Regions from separate parts of the Ectothiorhodospira sp. 9100 genome, predicted to be linked through region 1. Evidence: riboswitches for the same ligand, from Rfam matches in the RefSeq annotation. Region 1 holds a riboswitch; each other region holds the start of a gene.
The links. Region 1 has a riboswitch for cobalamin ahead of LPW29_RS11140 (TonB-dependent receptor plug domain-containing protein). Riboswitches for the same ligand answer to the same signal wherever they lie in the genome.
Positions count from the first base shown of each region.

Region 2: another riboswitch for cobalamin. It lies ahead of LPW29_RS11775 (hypothetical protein); the one in region 1 lies ahead of LPW29_RS11140 (TonB-dependent receptor plug domain-containing protein).
Region 3: another riboswitch for cobalamin. It lies ahead of LPW29_RS12115 (TonB-dependent receptor domain-containing protein); the one in region 1 lies ahead of LPW29_RS11140 (TonB-dependent receptor plug domain-containing protein).
Region 4: another riboswitch for cobalamin. It lies ahead of LPW29_RS14315 (DUF4198 domain-containing protein); the one in region 1 lies ahead of LPW29_RS11140 (TonB-dependent receptor plug domain-containing protein).

Region 1 covers NZ_JAJNAN010000036.1:11,334-15,766, forward strand. The annotation lists gene LPW29_RS11125 (LysR family transcriptional regulator) at 1-587, shown strand, start outside; gene LPW29_RS11130 (DnaJ family domain-containing protein) at 641-1,006, shown strand; gene LPW29_RS11135 (AbrB/MazE/SpoVT family DNA-binding domain-containing protein) at 1,070-1,330, shown strand; cobalamin riboswitch at 1,843-2,095, shown strand; gene LPW29_RS11140 (TonB-dependent receptor plug domain-containing protein) at 2,243-3,067, shown strand; gene LPW29_RS11145 (TonB-dependent receptor domain-containing protein) at 3,064-4,269, shown strand; gene LPW29_RS11150 (ABC transporter substrate-binding protein) at 4,322-4,433, shown strand, end outside.
Region 2 covers NZ_JAJNAN010000041.1:8,303-12,735, forward strand. The annotation lists gene LPW29_RS11760 (energy-coupling factor transporter transmembrane component T family protein) at 1-518, opposite strand, end outside; gene cbiM (cobalt transporter CbiM) at 511-1,134, opposite strand; gene LPW29_RS11770 (carboxypeptidase-like regulatory domain-containing protein) at 1,121-1,612, opposite strand; gene LPW29_RS11775 (hypothetical protein) at 1,596-2,327, opposite strand; cobalamin riboswitch at 2,497-2,704, opposite strand; gene LPW29_RS11780 (serine hydrolase) at 3,133-3,363, opposite strand; gene LPW29_RS11785 (rhodanese-like domain-containing protein) at 3,670-3,864, shown strand; gene LPW29_RS11790 (TIGR01458 family HAD-type hydrolase) at 3,852-4,433, opposite strand, start outside.
Region 3 covers NZ_JAJNAN010000044.1:2,215-6,647, forward strand. The annotation lists gene LPW29_RS12110 (cobyrinate a,c-diamide synthase) at 1-181, opposite strand, end outside; gene LPW29_RS12115 (TonB-dependent receptor domain-containing protein) at 372-2,192, opposite strand; cobalamin riboswitch at 2,354-2,608, opposite strand; gene LPW29_RS12120 (cobalamin-binding protein) at 3,115-4,065, shown strand; gene LPW29_RS12125 (FecCD family ABC transporter permease) at 4,062-4,433, shown strand, end outside.
Region 4 covers NZ_JAJNAN010000071.1:1,085-5,517, reverse strand. The annotation lists gene LPW29_RS14320 (cobalamin B12-binding domain-containing protein) at 14-1,120, shown strand; cobalamin riboswitch at 1,441-1,643, shown strand; gene LPW29_RS14315 (DUF4198 domain-containing protein) at 1,788-2,579, shown strand; gene cbiM (cobalt transporter CbiM) at 2,584-3,201, shown strand; gene LPW29_RS14305 (hypothetical protein) at 3,198-3,785, shown strand; gene cbiQ (cobalt ECF transporter T component CbiQ) at 3,789-4,433, shown strand, end outside.

The sequences.
Region 1 (4,433 bases):
GGGCAACCTGGGTCTTGAACGACTTTCTCACCCATCATCCAGCCTGCTCATTGGAGGTTCACACCCTACCACCCGGGACACCTCCTCCTCCTGGAGAAGTGGACGTCTGCGTAACCTGTGCCCCGTTCGACACTTCGGGCCTCACACGCCGATATCTGGGTCGTTGGTGTTGTGGGGTGTACACATCCGCAACACCGGAAAACCGGTGCTGCGACTTGCATGAACCCGGGGAAATCGCACAATGTTCATGGATCGAACTGACAGGACAAGCGACGGATATCAACCTGCAGCATCATGCGACTCGTGAGATCGCTCGAGTCGCACCGCGGGCCAGGCTGAAAGTAAGCACGATACAGACCCTGGCAGATGGCATCTCGAAAGGTTATGGCCTGGGGATTTTGCCCCACTGGGTAGCCGAGTGTCCCCGGCATGGCATCATGCCCGGTCGTTTGTCGCGCATCCTGCCGGAATGGGAGCCAAAGCCCACCGATCTGCACATCCTGTTCAAATCCGGCTTGAGATCGGCGTCGGTAGATTCGTTGATCGAGCACATTATAGACCGCCTGCCCTCACGCTGGCGTCTGTAACCTGCAACAGCCCCCTTGAATCGCCGCTACGATGGCGACTGGAGAATCCCCCCATGTATCTCATCGATCGTATGGTGGAAGCCCGTATCGAGGAAGCCGAGCGACGTGGTGATTTCCAGAACCTGCCAAGCGCGGGAAAGCCGCTGAATCTGGAAGACGACTCTATGGTGCCTGAGGAGTTGCGCACTGCCTATCGGCTGCTTCGCAACAGTGGCTTCATCCCCGAGGAGGTACGTTTGCGCAAGGAAATACACGAGGTGGAAGATCTGCTGGCGGCTGCCAAGGATCAGTCGCTCAAGGATCAGCATTCGAAGCGTCTACGGCTATTAATGGACCGGCTGGGTCAGGAACGGGGCATGAAACCAGTCCTGAGCGCGGACTACTTCGATCAGGTCTGCCAGCGTCTTGAGCGGCGTTGACGACTACATCCAGCTGCAATAAAGTATCTACTTAAGTAGATACACCCAGCCCTGGAGATTCCCATGCAAAGCGAGATCAAACGCTGGGGTAACAGCGCCGCTGTGCGGCTTTCCAGCAAGATTCTGGCGCAGGCCAGGCTGGATGTCTCCAGCCCGGTCACCATTCACGTTAAAGCCGGCAAGATCGTGATAGAGGCTGCCGACAAACCTCCCCGCAAGGTCAATCTTCCCTTTTCGGAGGCGGATCTTCTGAAAGGGCTGGATGCCCATGGCGCTCATGCGGATGAACTGGCTTCCCCTTCGGCGACCGAAACGGGAGATTGATCATTTGCGCATCTTAACGTGGAAGAGCCCAGGTTCAGCTACGGAAGCTCCCTTCTCCCCCTCGGGGGGAGAAGGGCTGGGGATGAGGGGGTAAGGGAGGCGCTGTGCCAGTCCTCGCCCCTCACCCCAACCCCTCTCCCCTCAGGGGAGAGGGGCCTGGATCGTATCTTTCATCATCGGGGGTGCTGCGCGCCCGGCGGCATGACAGTTAGGTGGCGGGCACGCTGTCCACAGATCCTGTGGATATCTTTGTGGACAGCGTGTCGGAAAACCTCGAAAAGCCTGGCCTGACGGGCATTGCCGTCAGATTGGTCAAAAAATCGCCACCCCAGGCTAACTCAATAATTTATATAGATTTATTCTGAATGTCCTCCATGGGCGATTTCCCCTTGACAGAAAACCGGGCAATCGACTAAGCCCCAGCCCGCCTGTGCACAAACACACGCTGCATGGGAGTCAGTTCCAGAATCAGCACCCTTCGTCAAGTTGAATCGGCGCCAATTAACCTGATAGTCTCCGCGGTTGTTCTGGGTGCCTGCCGACCGTCCCGGTCTGGCAGGTTAAACGGGAAGTCCGGTTCAGTCAGCCTTGCCTGGCGAGTCCGGCACTGCCCCCGCAACGGTAGGTGGTAACGGCAGATTTTCTCATGCCACTGCGCGGCTCACGTCCTTGTTCGGGCGGGTCGCGTGGGAAGGCAATCTGCCAGAGGGCGTCATCGCCCTCCAGGCCACAAGTCCGGAGACCGGCCCTGGACAGACCCGAACACTGCGGGGCGCTGCGGTCGGGGCCGGTCATGGATAGCCCTCCTCCTTCCCTTCTGGTTGGTGCGTCCCTCTCGTTCGGCCCGCCTTCGCTGACTCCCCGTGGTCCATCCGATCACCGCGCACGGGGTGGTGCGCGCAAGGAACATCCATGCACAAATCGAATCCCCTTGTACTGGCCATGGTGTCCGGCACCCTGGTGTCGCCCAGCTTTGCAGGTCAGGCCAACCATCATCCATCTGCCGTTGTTGAACTGGATAGCATCGTCGTCCAGTCCCGAATCCCATCGAACCGCCGAATCACAGACGAGGACATTCGCAGGCACCAGCCCCTGGATGTGGCGGACATCTTCCGCTCCGAGGTCTCCGTGGATGTGGGCGGCGGCAGTCGCAATGCGCAGCGCCTTTATCTGCGGGGACTGGAGGCCAGCAATCTCAATGTGAACATCGATGGCGCCCGCGAAGGCCGCAATCTCCACCAGCATCGAGGCAGCCTCGGCGGTCTGGACCCTGATCTCATCAGGCAAGTGGAAGTGGACCCACGCCCCTCGGCCGACCAGGGTCCCGGGGCCCTGGGGGGGCGCGTGGCATTCACCACCAAGGATGCTCAGGATCTGCTCCTGCCAGACCAGCAACAGGGCGCTCGCATGAAAGCCGCGTATGCCAGCGCGGATGAGGCATGGCTGGGTTCAACCTCCCTCATGACCCGGCTGAACGAGGACTGGGGCGCCCTGGCCCATCTGCGAGCCGTGAATCGTGAGGATTACCGTATTGGCGGGGGCGAAACCATGCCCCATTCCGGTGGGCAGGACAGGGATTACCTGTTGCGGCTCAGCCGACTGCCCACACAGGGTCATGAGATCCGACTGGGTGCCCAGCGCCACACATTCACCGGCGATCATCCCTATGGGTCCCGGGGCAGCGACTTCGGCGACCCCCGCGAGGACCAGGCCCAGGATGAGGTGGTCAACGCGTGAGACAGCATCGCTGGACCTTGCAACATACCTATGACGCCCCGCGGGACTGGCTGGACTGGAACGGCCACCTTTACTTCACCGACCATCAGCTGCAGCGACTCGACAACGATACCCGAACCCGTACGCGGGAATACGGCGGCGATGCGAGGAATACCTTCCACTTTGATCACTTGGACATCCAGCACCGGCTGACCGTGGGCGTGGACTATTACCTGGAGGAAGGTCGGACGGAAGGCCCGAGCATCTCCAGTGAGTCCCGCAACCTGGGGGCATTCATCCAAAATCGCATGCACCGGGGACGCGTGTCGCTCTCCCTGGGGGCGCGATTCGACGACTTTTCCACCGAGTTCTACCAGCAAACACTGTCGGGAAGCGCTGTTTCCCCCAACGTGAGCGCGGAAGTGGAACTCCCCGCCGGCCTGACCGCCTTTGCCGGTTATGGCGAGGCGGTGAGTGGCGCCGGGATCATTCCCGTCGGCTGGATGGCCTACATCAATGAGGACACCAACCTCAACGATGGCGAACCCTTCAAGGCAGAAAAGTCCCGTCGCCGGGAGGCGGGGCTACGATACGAAGCCCGGGATGCCCTCGCCGACCGGGATCGACTGCAACTGGAACTCACCCTGTTCGACACTCGCCTGCACAACAGCGTGGACCGGGACGACCCCTGGGGGAGCCCCTTTGCCAGCCGCCCCTTCGGCTTTGAGCCACCGTTTGTGGGGACCATCCGCAACCGGGAGGATACCCTGCGCACACGCGGTTACGAGATCCGCGGAAGCTGGGGCATCGGCCGGTACGATACCCATGTCTCGTTCTTCAGTGCCGAAACCCTGGACGAGGATGGCAATCCCCAATCGGTATCGCGGCGACGGGGCGGCACCGGGGGTGATCGCTTCGTCTGGGATCATCGCTGGGCGGCCCTGGACAGCCTGACCCTGGGATACACCTTCACCTGGGTGGATGACCTCACCCAGGTGCCCGACGACGCACCACCACGTGATGGCTACAGCCTCCACGACCTGCAGGCCCAGTGGGACCCCGGCCTGGACGAGCGCCTGACCCTGTCGCTGGTGATTCACAACCTCCTGGACACCCGATATGCCCGGCATACCTCGCTGGCCGACACGGACGACGATGGTCGCATCCTCGTGCGGGATGAACCCGGCCGGGACATCCGGGTGAGCGCCACGCTGAGATTCTGACAAACCGGTATCCAGCCTGCGCCTGAATCCATTCAACCACGGAAAGCATTCCATGCAGAACGCAATGATGACTCCATGGGCACCCATGCGCGCCCTCGCCCGGGTATCGATGCTGATGGTGATCCTGATGATCCTCGTCGGCTGTGATGCCCCCACACCCGACG
Region 2 (4,433 bases), on a different contig from region 1:
CGTAATCGCCCCGCCAGGCGGGCGCGCAGGATCTCGCTCCGGACCTGCTCAAGGTAGCGCAGCGTCAGCAGCAGCAGGTCGGCAAGCACAGCCGGCACCTTGAGGCCACGAAGCCCGGCTGCCAGCCTGTGCGGTGGGAGTGTGGAAAGAAGCGCCAGCGTCACGGTCACGATCGCCAGCAGCCGGCCAGCGACCAGGAGACCGACCTGAAGACCTTCGGCATGCAGGCGCAGCGGGCCAGCCTGCCACAGCACCGTCGGCCCGGCCACGAGGGGGAACACCAGCAGGAAGGCGCCTGCCAGCACGAGCGGCGCCCGCAGCCCCCGCAGTACACGCCAGGGCTGCCCCGAAGCGAGCGCCAGCGCCAGCGCCAGCACGAGCAACAGCGGGACGGTCATCACCTGCTCCACCGCGGCGAAGCCGAAGGCGAGGAGCAGCGCCATCGCCAGCCGCGCGCGCGGATCGTCCGGCAGCAGACCCGCCTGGTCCGGCCCCACCAGGGCATCGCCGTCAGGCACGGGGCAGAAGTCCCGGTTCCACCCTGGCAAGCACGCGCAGCACGACCGCGACAAGCACCCCTTCGGCCAGCACCAGTGGCAGATGGGCAAGCAGGAAAACGGCCAGCGCAGCCCGCTCCGCCGCAGCATCCACCTCGGCAGGGAGTCCCCACAGCACGAAAACGGCGAAGACCGCCAGAGACAGCACCACCCCACCGCTGCCGGCAATCACCGCCGCGAAGGTGGACGCCCGTGGTTCCAGGGCCCGCCAGACCCCCCAGGCGATCAGCGCGGCCGGCGCAAGGATCAACCCGTTCAGCCCCAGCGTGGTCAGCCCGCCATGGCCGAACAGGACCGCCTGCAGGAACAGGCCTACCAGGATCGCCGGTACCGCGTACCAGCCCAGGAGCACGCCCATCAGCCCCGCCAGCATCGGATGCACCGTCGTTGGCGGCACCGGCACCGCGAGGGATGAAACAGCGAAAAACACTGCGGTCAGCATCGCTGCCCTCGGCATGGCCGCGCCCGGATCGGGCAGGCGCGCAATCCGGGTGAGACTGAAACCCAGAAGCGCGGCGCTGCCGATATAGCCGCCGACGACCATGCCCACCGGCAGCAATCCGTCAGGCAGATGCATCGCCACGCCTCCGGCGCCAGAAGTAAAGCCCCGTGCCCAACGCACCCCAGGCCACCAGCGCCACCATCACCACTTGCTGCAGCGGCCCGGTCTCAGCGTACCCGCCTGTGAAAGCGAGAACAGGGGCATCGGCATCTCCATCAGCGCCTGAAGGGCCCACCTCCACATGGGCAACGGCCCCGTGCCCGGCCTGGCGCACCTGCACCGTCCAGCGGCCGGGCACCTCCAGGTCGGGAGCGAAGAGATAGCGCCCCTCGGCGTCGGTCGTACCCTGGCGCCAGGCGCGGGTGGGATTGTCGGGGGCGTAGATGATGACCTGCGCCTCGGCCATGGGCTCGCCGGTATCGTATTGGGCGTGCAGACGGATGGCCGTGGCTGCCTCGGCATCGAGCAACGCGGCATGACCCAGCGCAGTCAGCGGCGCAAGGGCCAGGAGCCCCGCCATCGCCGTGGCAACCCCGTTAGAGTGGGCCGTCATGGCAATGTCCCTCGCCCACATGACCAACATGCAGACCATTCAGCGAGAACTCCTGCATCCCGCCTTCAGCAAAGGCGTCGAAACCCAGTGCCTCAAGGTTGGTGGGATCATCAGCAGCCCAGTCTGCGCGGCCGAACAAATGGTCCAGGTGCAGCGTGATCTCCAGGTCGGAACCCTCGCCAGTCGTGACAAAGCCCTTGCGTTCGTCGCCCACGTATTCGCCGCAGGCATGGGCGATTGCATCACGGGTGGCCAGGGTGAAGTCCACCTCCTCCCCATCGCGGGTGGCCGTGCCCTCGAAGACCAGTGAAAATCCCTCAAACTCGCCCTCCGGCGCTGGCGCCAACGTCCAGGAAAGTGCGTTGTAAAACCCTTGTTCGGCGTCCACGGTGGCCACCTCGACACGGTCCTTGTCATCGGCAGCGACCAGGTCAACGGTAAAGGGACCAACCATTTCCAGCGCATCGCCGGTGATCCCGGGGCCGTCTGCCGCGAACGGCGGATCCGTGCGCCAGGCGGTCACATGGTCGACGGTGGCGATCACACGCGAGAAGCTGAGCTGCCAGCCGTCTTTCGTCAGTTGCGGGGCGTTGAACCCTTCGGTTGCGAGATCCTGACCTGAAACGAACAGGGTGAGCGTTTCGGCCGTGGCGGCGGCGGGTGCCAGGGCAAGCGTGGGCGCGAGGATCGCGGCGGCGCGGGAGAATCGGGTCATGATCGGCCTTTCGGTTGGTAAACACGGCAGCACACCAATGAAGGGCGTGCGGCGCGGAATGTCAGGGCCGTCCCGGTGGAGTGCGCTTTTTCGAAAGGAAATGCCCCACAGCCCGAGGCTGGGACATGTCGCCATTGGCGATCCCTCCGCCGGACACCCCGTCCGGTCTGGCGGCTATCAATGGATGGCAGGTCTCCTGGCTCGCGGGTCGCAGCACCCTCCGCCTTCCCGGCCGTCCCCAAGGGGGCTGGTCCGGTGGCGATGGAGGGCACTCTCCGCTTACAGTTGCGGGGGCAGCACCGGATTAGGAGGAGGCCTCCGCACCGGTTTCCCTATTCTCCCGACTCATGCCGGGCACCATTCGCGCGAGAGGATAGCCACAGCACATCATTGGCACAAGCCCTGGACTCAGCGCATGATCGATACGGCGGCAATTCGCCGGTTGAGGCTCGCCTGGGCCGTGTAATGGGTGTCGTTGAGGTTCACGTAGCCGGCGACGTGCAGGAACTGAGTGCTTGTCATGGCTACGACAGGGGCTCTGGGTTTGGCGAGCCGGCCTATCGCACACAGTGTGATTCAGTCTCATCACCACCATGAAGATCCAGCGCGCTGCGCAGATAGGCCACCAGGTCCGCCTGCTCGCCGGGATCGTAGGGCTGCTGACCGGGTGCAAGTTCCCACCACCAGGGACAAAATAGCCGATGACGCCCGGCAGGGCCCGTCCACGAACACGTAACGATCCACCTGGCCGCTCACGAGTTTCACATGCAGCGTGGTTGGCTGTGACGACGGCACTTAATCCTGCTCAAACACCGGCCTCGGCCAACCTGACCACCGCCGTGGCGGTCAATGTCTTGCCAATGGAACCCGCCTGGAACAGTGTGTGTTCATCAACCGGTAACGGGTTCTCGATGCTCGTCACCCCGTGGTAAGCAATGCTTTCCTTCCCGGCGTGCCACACACCAGCGGCCACGCCGGGTAGAGCGAACGCCTCGGCGAGATCAGCAATCAACTCCTGCAACGCATGCGGGTTCACGCGTCATAATGTCCACCCACTTGCCCGGGTTGTCCAGCGGCGGAGATCCTTCGATCGCGCCCAGGTGCTGGAACTTTTGGGCCCCAATATGCCACCTGCACTGCAGGTTTAACCTGAGTGCAAAAGGTTGGTATCGGCTGTCGGCCCGAACCGGGCATTTGCTCTGCACTGACCAGTGACTCCAAACCGCTCTGGACCGGACAGGTTATTCCCATGTGTTGGTGAGGCTCATGCGAGGCGAGCTCTTTATTTCGCCTCAGAGAGGGCGTGATGGGAGGCCTCTGATAGGGTGGGACGTAACAGCAGGTGGGTCGCGTCGCCGGGGGCAAGGATCGCAAGATCGTGGTCTATTGCGCCAACTTCGACTGCGACGCCTCCCGCAAGGCCGCGGCGAAGCTCGACAATACCGGCTTCACTGATGTCCTCGACTATGAGGGCGGCACCAGGACTGCTTCGAGCAGAAAAAAGCCGCCTGAGTATCGTGCGGGTCAATCGGCCTGAAGCACCCCTTGGACAATGTTCTGAAGGCTTTCTGCCAGACCCGCGCCGGAGCAGGAGACACGATCCTCGTCTCCGGCGCGGTACTTCCCGGTCCGCACCAGGCAGGCCGCCAGTCCGGCGGAGCGTGCCCCATCAATATCACCGGCATAATCGTCACCCACCATGAGTACCCGCTCCGGTGGCAGTTCGAGGCCCGCGATGGCTGCATGGAAAAGCCGCTTGTCGGGCTTCCCGAAGTTTTTTGCCTCCACCTCAGCGGCATATTCCAGTGCGCGGACGAAAGGTCCCAGATCCAGCGACAGCCCGGTGGGCTCCTGAAAGTATCGGTTCATACCCATGGCCCACAGTTCTGCGCCGTCCATGAGCGTGCGGAAGGCATTGTTCAGCGTTTCGACGCTGAAATGCTCGCCCATATCGCCCAGCACCACAACCTCAGCGTCGCCAGCCGCGGAGTCGCAATCCGCAAACTCAGCCCTGAGATCCGGGTGCACGAAGAATCGGGCTGCTCGTCCCTGTCGCTGAAGTTCTGCACGGATCGCGCTCGGGGCGGTGGTGAGCGCCTCGTCCGG
Region 3 (4,433 bases), on a different contig from region 1:
CCGGGTGGCCACTGGCCTGCTGGTGGATCATCGGGTCAAGGAAATCCGGCCCCGCCTTGAACACCCGCACCCGCCGGCCCTGGTTACGATGGTAGCGCGCCAGCGCCGCCGTCACCGTAGTCTTCCCCTGACCGGAGGCCGGGGCGGTGATGAGCAGGGCTGGGCAGTGGTGGGTGGTCATGGTCGGCCTCGCAGATTCACATCGTCGCCCTCACCCCAACCCCTCTCCCGCAAGCGGGAGAGGGGCTCATGATCCCTTCGTCCCCCGGGAGCAGCGGGATTCCAGACTCCCCTCCACCTGGAGAGAAGCAAGAGTCCAGACTCCCTTCTCCCCTCGGGGGAGAAGGGCCGGGGATGAGGGGCGGCGGAGGTCACTGTTGCTGGTAGTTTAACGTGACGAAGAAGGCGCGGCCGGGTTGGTTGTAGTCGACGTAGTAGGAAGAATCTTGAGTAAAGTCATAGACACGACTTCGCGTGGTCACGTAATCCTTATCAAGAACATTATCCAGTTTTGCATTCAAGGTCCACTCAGTGGAAATGTTATAGGATGCCCGGAGATCAACAAGCGCAAAACCGCCAAGACGATCCTCATTCTCTTTATCATTGAACCGATACCCCTCCGCTGTCACCGTTGCTCCAACAGAAAACCTGTTCCAGTATCTATCCAGATCCAGACGCCCAGAATTCTCAGGCCGACGTTCCAGCTTTTTCCCCGTATCGCGATCTTCGTGATCAAGATGAGTTAATGCGGCACGGAACGACCAATAATTCACTTCAAGGCCAGCTTCAAGCTCGACACCACGAATTCTCGCGTTGTCAATATTTTCAACAGGAAACACAGGGATGAGATCTTCAATATTCGTCTGGAAGAGCGCCACATCCCCATAATAGTTGCCTGACGAATACCGAACGCCCGCCTCAAAGGTCTCAGAACGCTCAGGCTTAACGTCTTGATTTCCGTACCCAGGATAGTAGAGCTGATTGAATGTCGGCGCGTTGAAAGCGGTACCAACACTGGCACGTCCACTCCAATCGCTGGCAAGTTGAATTCCCAAAGCCATCTGCCCCGTCGTTTCAGTCCCAAATGCCTCGTTATCGTCATGGCGTAAGCTGAGTGCAATGTCGTACTGCCCAACATCGGCTTGCCACTGCCCAAACAACCCCACATTATCGCGACTGGTTTGGGAGAAATCCTCAGAGGCCGTAACACGGTCCTCCAGGTAGTCCGCGCCCAAGGTCAATATATGTTCCTGTCCAATAAAAAAATCATTCTGCAGAGATATTAGGTTTCTAGCCGTATTGAACTGTGAGTGCGAAACGCCACGCCTATTTAACTCATCGCGGCTATGGGCAAGAGATAAGGAACTAAACCACACATCAGTCACTTGACCGCGAAGCCCGAGCTGAGCGGCGCCGTGACTAAACCGATACCAATCTTTTTCGGTGGCATCAAATTCTGTTTCACCTTCAGAATGGAACACCGTAGCAAAAAATTCCGGCCCTTCAGCTATATCATGTGACAAGCTCGCAGTCACCGATGTATTCTCGTAACCGTCCCGACCGTCGTCACCTACCCCGTCCTGAACGTTGATTCCATCAGTTGACGAATGATTAGCTGAGAAGTTGTACCGTGTACTCTCATTCGCCCCCGATACACCTGCGCCAATTTCCCAAGCATTGAAAGATCCTGCACCGAGATGCGCCCGGACTCGCGCCGGCCCATCCCCTTTCTTGGTGAATACCTGTATTACGCCGCCGATGGCATCTGAGCCATAAAGACTGGTCCTTGGCCCGCGCACAATCTCGATACGCTCTATCTCAGATGGAGGCAAAAACTGCCAAGATGCGCCACCCGTGGTTGCTGATCCCATCCGCACCCCATCAACCAACAACAACGTGTGATCGGAATTGGTGCCACGCATGAAAATGCTGGTGCTCTTGCCGAAAGCCCCATTCTGACTCACACCAATCCCAGCCCGCCCTCTCAACAAATCCACAAACTCCTTCGGCTGCAACCGCTCGATCTCCTCCCGGTCGATCACGGTGACGGAGGCCAGGGTCTGGTCGGTGGTCTGGGCTGTGCGGGTGGGGGTGACCAGGATGGGGTCCAGTTGGGCCAACTGTTCCTGGGCGCTGACGAAGGAAGGGATGGCCAGCAGCACGGCTGCCGGCAGGAAGGATCGGGTTTGCATATCTGTGCTCTCCGGTGCGCCGCCCGCGCACCTGTGGTTGGGCCAGGATGCGGCACGAGGAGAGCAGCGGATCGATCAGGCCCGTGGGTGCGTGCGCACCGCAAGGCGAGATCCGCCGGAATGAGACCCGAAAAGACGAGCCGCGCAAAGCCCTCCGCAATGCCGCGTGAACGCATCAGGCCGGTCTCCGGGCTTGCGGACGGGTCATCATCTGACCGGGTCAAGGCACCTTCCCACGCTTGCGCGCAGTGGCTTTCCGCCTTGCCTGGGCTCCTGCTGTGACGTGCAGAAACCCTCGTCTCGCCTACCGTTGCGGGGGCAGCGCCGGACTGATCTGCTGAATCTGGCAGACGTACCGGCTTCCCGTTTCACCAGACGGATGTCAATCATCTGGCACCTGAAGCGAGGCCGTATCATACGCAAACGATTGTGGATATTCCAATATGGACCGCAGGGGTTACTGTCAGAGCAGATGGATATCCATGCACCTGAGGCGCGCCTATTCGGAGCCCCCCCCCGAACGCAAGCCCCAACGCGTCCGGTCTGCCTCCGGGGTGGATTTCTGGAGGCGGGTGTTCGCCGCATGGATGCGGCGGTCAAGCCTACAGGGACGTATTCACGGCGTCCCGCCGCAAGAAATGCGCCCCGGAGGCAGACCCTGTGCACGGCGCAAAGCCCTGGCACCCTGGAGGCAGGCCCTGGGCATACTGCAAAGCCCTGGCACATGGGAGGAAGGCCCTTGGGCACGGGAAAAAGCCCAGGCACACAGGAGGCATCAGGACCATTCGCGGCCGAGGGCCGCTCCTACAAGGCAGCGGACGCTGGCAGGGTTGGATACCGGTGGGTCCGGAGGGTCCTGCAGGTGGCCAGCAACCGCATCGCTGTTATGATGCCTTCCTTTCAAGCGCCCGACCCCAACACCATGAGACGCCCCCACCACATAAGCCATACCCCGCCATTTCCCCGCAAATGGGCACAGATAGCCGCAATTTGCATCCTTCTTATCACCGCTTCAGCGACCACACAGGCTGACGCGGAACCCGTGACGGCCACCGATGACCGGGGTCGGGAAGTGCATCTGGAGGCACCGGCCAAACGCATCATCAGCCTGGCACCGCATATCACGGAAAACCTGTTTGCCGTGGGCGCCGGCGAACAGATCGTCGGCACAGTGAACTACAGCGACTACCCAAAAGCCGCCGAAGACATCCCCCGGGTGGGGAGCTACAAACAACTGGACCTGGAATCCATCCTGGCTCTGGAACCGGACCTGGTGGTGGCCTGGGAGAGCGGCAATGTGCGGGCGCAGCTGGAACGCCTGGAAGCCCTGGGTTACCCCCTCTACTTCAGCAACCCACAAACCTTCGAACAACTGGCCTCCGGCCTGGAACGCCTGGGACGCCTCACCGGCCACCCGGCCGGCGGTGACAAAGCCAGCGCCCAGGTCCGCCACACCCTGGGGGAACTCGAGGGCCGGTATGGCCAACAACCGCCCGTCACCGTCTTCTATCAGGTGTGGGACCGCCCACTGATGACCCTCAATGAGGAACACCTCATCTCACAAGCCATCCGCCTCTGCGGCGGCCAGAACATCTTCGGCCACCTGGACACCCGGGTCCCGCGCCTGAACCGCGAGGTCATCCTGGCCGCCAACCCCGAGGCCATCATCGGCGGCGGCATGGGCGAGGACAATCCGCAATGGGTGGAAGACTGGCGACGCTGGTCCGACATGACTGCCGTAAAGCGAGACAACCTCTTTTTCATCCCCCCCTCCCTGATCCAGCGGGCCACGCCGCGCATCCTGGAAGGCACCCGGATGATCTGCGATTTCCTGGAAACCGCCCGCGAACGTCGCGTGGAGAGCGATGAGTGACGCGCCTGGCGTTCATCCTGGCCATCCTGCTGGGAGGCTCACTGGTCGCCGTGATCACGGCCGTGGCGGTGGGCAGCGTACCGCTCACCCCTGCCGAGACCCTGGCGGTACTGACCGGCGGCGGCGAGCCCCTGCATCGCACCCTGATCCTGGAGTTGCGCCTGCCCCGCACCCTGGCCGCCTTTGCCACCGGTGGACTGCTGGCAGTGGCCGGCGCCTTGATGCAGGTTCTGCTGCGCAACCCGCTGGCTGACCCCTATGTCCTGGGCCTGTCGGGCGGAGCGGCAGTGGGCGCCCTGCTGGCCATGCTCGCGGGCCTGGGTACCGTGGTGGTTTCGGGGTCGGCCTTCATCGGCGCGATGATCTCC
Region 4 (4,433 bases), on a different contig from region 1:
TCTCTTGTCCAGGGTGATACCCAGTCCGACCGTTGATTTCACCCATCAGAACCACCGGTTCAGGTTGGATGCGGAGGGCGTACAGCAGTTCGAACACCATCGAGAGGAACTCATTCGCTTCTCCAGCCATCGTATCACGGCTCGGTTTCCGGAATTCTACGCCGACGGCGGGGCGTTCGGATCAGACCGATGCCGTGAAGAGCTGACCTTTTTACTGGAGTTTATCCGTCCGGCACTGGTTTTTGGCATCCATGAACCCCTGGAAGACTGCCTGCAGTGGCTATCGTCCCTCCTGCTCCGGCGAGGTTTGTCGACTGGCGTTGTCTTTCATGCCTTACAGGAAATGGAGGGTTGCCTGTCGCGCTATCTTTGCGCGGACAATCGGGCGAGGATGAGCGAACTTTTCGCCCATGCTGCTCGTGTTCTGGAGAATGCCAATACCTCGGGTGTTATTGAAGCATCCAAAGTGACCGTGGATCCGGTCGCCGATCAGGTCATGCAGGCACTGATTGCTGGCGACCGCCGCACCGCCACAGCACTCCTGGAAGAGGCGATGGACAGGGGCGATACCCTGATCGAGGCTGAGCATGAGTTGTTGCAACCGGCTCTGTATGAGGTTGGCAAGGAGTGGCATGCCAATCGCCTCACGGTAGCCGAGGAGCATCTGGCCAGCTCCATCGCACAGGATGTGATGGCTCAACTGCTGCTCAGCCGACCCTCATCCACCTCGAACGGGATGCGGTCATTGTTTGCGGCCCCTCCCGGCAATCGGCATGTCATTGGTTTGCGGATGATTGCAGATGCGTTTGAGATGTCGGGCTGGTCCGTGCAGTTTCTGGGAGCGGATGTGCCTCGAAACTCCCTGTTGGGGCAAGTTCGCCGATTCGACCCCCATCTTGTGGGGCTGACGGTCTCGTTGCCTCGTCATCTCTGGGCCGTGCGTGAATTGATTGAGGAGATTCGCCAACACCAGGTGGGGCTGCAACCCCTGATCCTGGTGGGTGGTAACCTGATCAACAGGGTGCCCTCCCTGGCCATGGTCATCGGTGCGGATCTCTGGGCCGCCAACGCCCGTGATGCCCTGAAACTGGTGGGCGATGTCCAGGTATGGGGGTGCTGAGCACCGGTCTTGAACAATCATCCCGATGAGCCACGCCTGTTGTTTCCCACCCCTAATCGCTGATCACCACCTGATTTGAGGCAGATTATTCCCCCGGTGAGGGAGTCGGGACGGTGGCAGGGTGTGGGTGGGCTCTGTGGGGAGATGTCCAGATTGATTCACCGGGACTGGTAGACTGGGGCGTGCCAGGGCATGATTTGAGGCCTACCCAGTCGAAGTCCGGCGCGTCCTCTGCAAGGCAGATGTAGACCAGCCTCGCCAGTTCGCGGCAATGGCCGAAGCCCGCCAGGAATGAGATTGACAGCCAGACGATGACGGGGCATAAAGCACGCGTGATCGGTTCCATCCTTTCCCGGGATGGAGGCAAGAGGGAACGCGGTGGGGTGTCTTGATACCGAATCCGCGGCTGTCCCCGCAACTGTGAGCGGCGAGTCCGGCTGAAGATGCCACTGGAGCGATCCGGGAAGGCCAGCCAGGGCGGTGAACTGCGAGCCAGGAGACCTGCCGGTTATGCGCATGCCCTTGGGCGTGCGGTCATCTGGACGCCGGGGAAACGCGTCTGGCATGGGCTCGTCTTTCTGTTGCCGCGCTCCCGCCAAATCTCCCCGTCCGTCTTTTCCAAGCGTGGCGCGAGCGCTGCACGCTGCACGATCGAAAGAGGACGTACATGCCCCTTCGCACAACCCTTCTTGCGGCAGTTGCCGCCGCCGCCCTGCCGATAACGGCATCGGCACATTTCCTGCTGAGTTACACCGAACAGGCTGTGATCGAGACGCCCGGCGAAATCCCGGTCAAGCTGATCTTCTGGCATCCCTTCGACAATGGATATGTAATGGATCTCGCCATGCCGCGCGAGTTCTACATGATCCACAACGGCGAGCGCACCGACCTTATTGATACGCTACAGCCCGCGCCTTTCCAGGGCGTCGAGAATACGGGCGAAGCCTTCATTGGCTCTGTCCCGATCCGCCGGTCGGGCGACTACGTTCTGGTGACCGTGCCCGAGCCCTATTACGAGGACTCCGAGGACATCTATATCCAGCAGATCACGCGCGTTTTTCTGAACCGCAACGGCCTGCCCACGGATTGGGACGGCATCATGGGCCTGCCAGCCGAGATCCAGCCGCTGAACCGCCCCTACAACGTGTTGGTGGGTTCAACCTTCACGGGCCGGGTTCTGTCGGAGGGCGCGCCTGTCGCAGATGCCGAGATCGAGATCGAATACATGGCGTCCGAGCCCGAAATTGCGGGCGGCACCACAACAGAGCCCACCGTCACCCCGCCCGCGGGCGGCACGCTGGTCGCGATCAGTGATGCCAACGGGTATTTCACCTTCGGCATTCCGACCGCCGGCTGGTGGGGCTTTGCGGCACTTGGTGCAGGTACCGAAACCGAGTTCGACGGCAAGGAATTGTCCCAGGACGCGGTGATCTGGATCCACGCGACCGAGCTGGAGTAAGGTTATGCATATCGTCGACGGGGCGCTTGCTAACGAGGTTGTCATAGGCGGCGCCGTGCTTGCCGTGGGCGGGATCGCGCTGGGGCTTCGGCAGCTGACGCTCGAAAAGATCCCGGCGGCGGGTGTGCTGTCGGCCGCGTTTTTCGTAGCCTCTCTCATCCACGTACCGATCGGCCCGTCGTCGGTGCATCTGGTCCTCAATGGCCTGGCCGGGCTTATCCTCGGCTGGGCCGCCTTTCCCGCGCTTTTCGTGGGGCTGCTGTTGCAGGCCGTCTTCTTTGGCTTCGGTGGCCTGACGGTACTGGGCATCAACACGCTGAACATCGCGCTCCCCGCCGTGCTGGCGGGGATCATCTTCGGCCCACTGATCGCGCGTGCCACGCCGGTGGTGGGCGCGGTCTGGGCAGGGGTCGGCGGGGCTTTCGCCATCGCCGCCACGACACTTCTGGTGGCGATATGTCTTGTGATGTCCGGCGATGCATTCGTGCCCGCCGCGAAGTTCGTCTTCTTCGCCCATATCCCGGTGATGGTCATCGAGGCGCTGCTGTGCGCCGCTGCAGTATATCTCGCGCGTCAGGTCAAACCAGACCTCTTCGACACGATAAAAGGAACATGGGCATGATCCGCAGGTTTTTCCTCGCGCTTGCGCTTGTTGCCCTGCCCGTGGCAGGGCTGGCCCACAACGTCATCTCCTCCGTCTTCCCGGCCGGCAGCGACATCGAGGGCGAGATCGGCTTTTCCAACGGCGAGATGGCGGTCGATTTGCTGGTGGAGGTCTTCGACGCCGGAGGGATCAAACTGGGCGAGACCATGACCGACCAGGATGGTTTTTTCCTCTATACCCCCACCGAGGCTGTGACCCATGTCTTCCGGGCCGATCTGAGCGCGGGCCATGTCGCGGAGATGAGAATGCCGGCTGCAGACGTCGCTGCCATCATGGGCGTCGCAGCGTCGGAGCCCGACCCTGTGCCTGAGGGGACGCCCGAGGAACTTGACGCAGGCACAGTCACCATTGCCGCTCTGACGGACGAAGAACGCGCCGCCATCGCCGAGATTGTGCGGCGGGAGATGCACCCGCTCAGACAAGAGATTATGGCCTACAAGAACCACAACGATTTCCAGTCGATCCTTGGCGGGATCGGCTATATCGTCGGCCTCTTCGGGCTGGGCTTCTACCTTGCGGCCCGCCGCAGGCTGGCAGCCTGACCCATGGCGCACGTGCTGTCGCCACAGCAGGCCGCGCTGTGTCCGACCGGGGAGGTTCCCGGCTGGCTTGAGTCGGTCGATCCGCGTTTGCGGATCGTGGTAGCAAGTGTCTATGCCATCGCCGTCGTTGCCGGTTCGCGGCTGGACGTGCTGGCGCTCGCCTTCGTGTTCTCTATGGTGCTACTGCTCGCCGCGCACCTGCCGCTGCGGCAGACGCTGACACGAATGGCGGCCATGGACGGCTTTATCCTGTTCATGCTTGTGATCCTGCCCTTTTCGGTCTCCGGCGACCCGGTTTTCACCATCTGGGGTCTGACCGCCAGTTGGCAGGGGATCGCGCTTGCGGTCGAAATCGCGCTGACGGCCAATGCCGTCGTGCTGGCGCTGCTGGTCCTTGTGGGCACCATGGAACCGGTCACGCTCGGGTATGCCCTTCATGCGCTCAAGATGCCCGAGAAACTGGTCCACCTGCTGATGTTCTCGATCCGCTATATCGGCGTTCTGCGCGAGGAATACCTGCGCCTGCGCACCGCGATGAAAGTGCGCGGTTTCCGGCCCGGCACGAACTGGCACACCTATCGCAGCTTCGGCTACCTCGTCGGCATGATGCTGGTGCGCGCTGTCGAACGCTCCGAACGCATTCTTGGC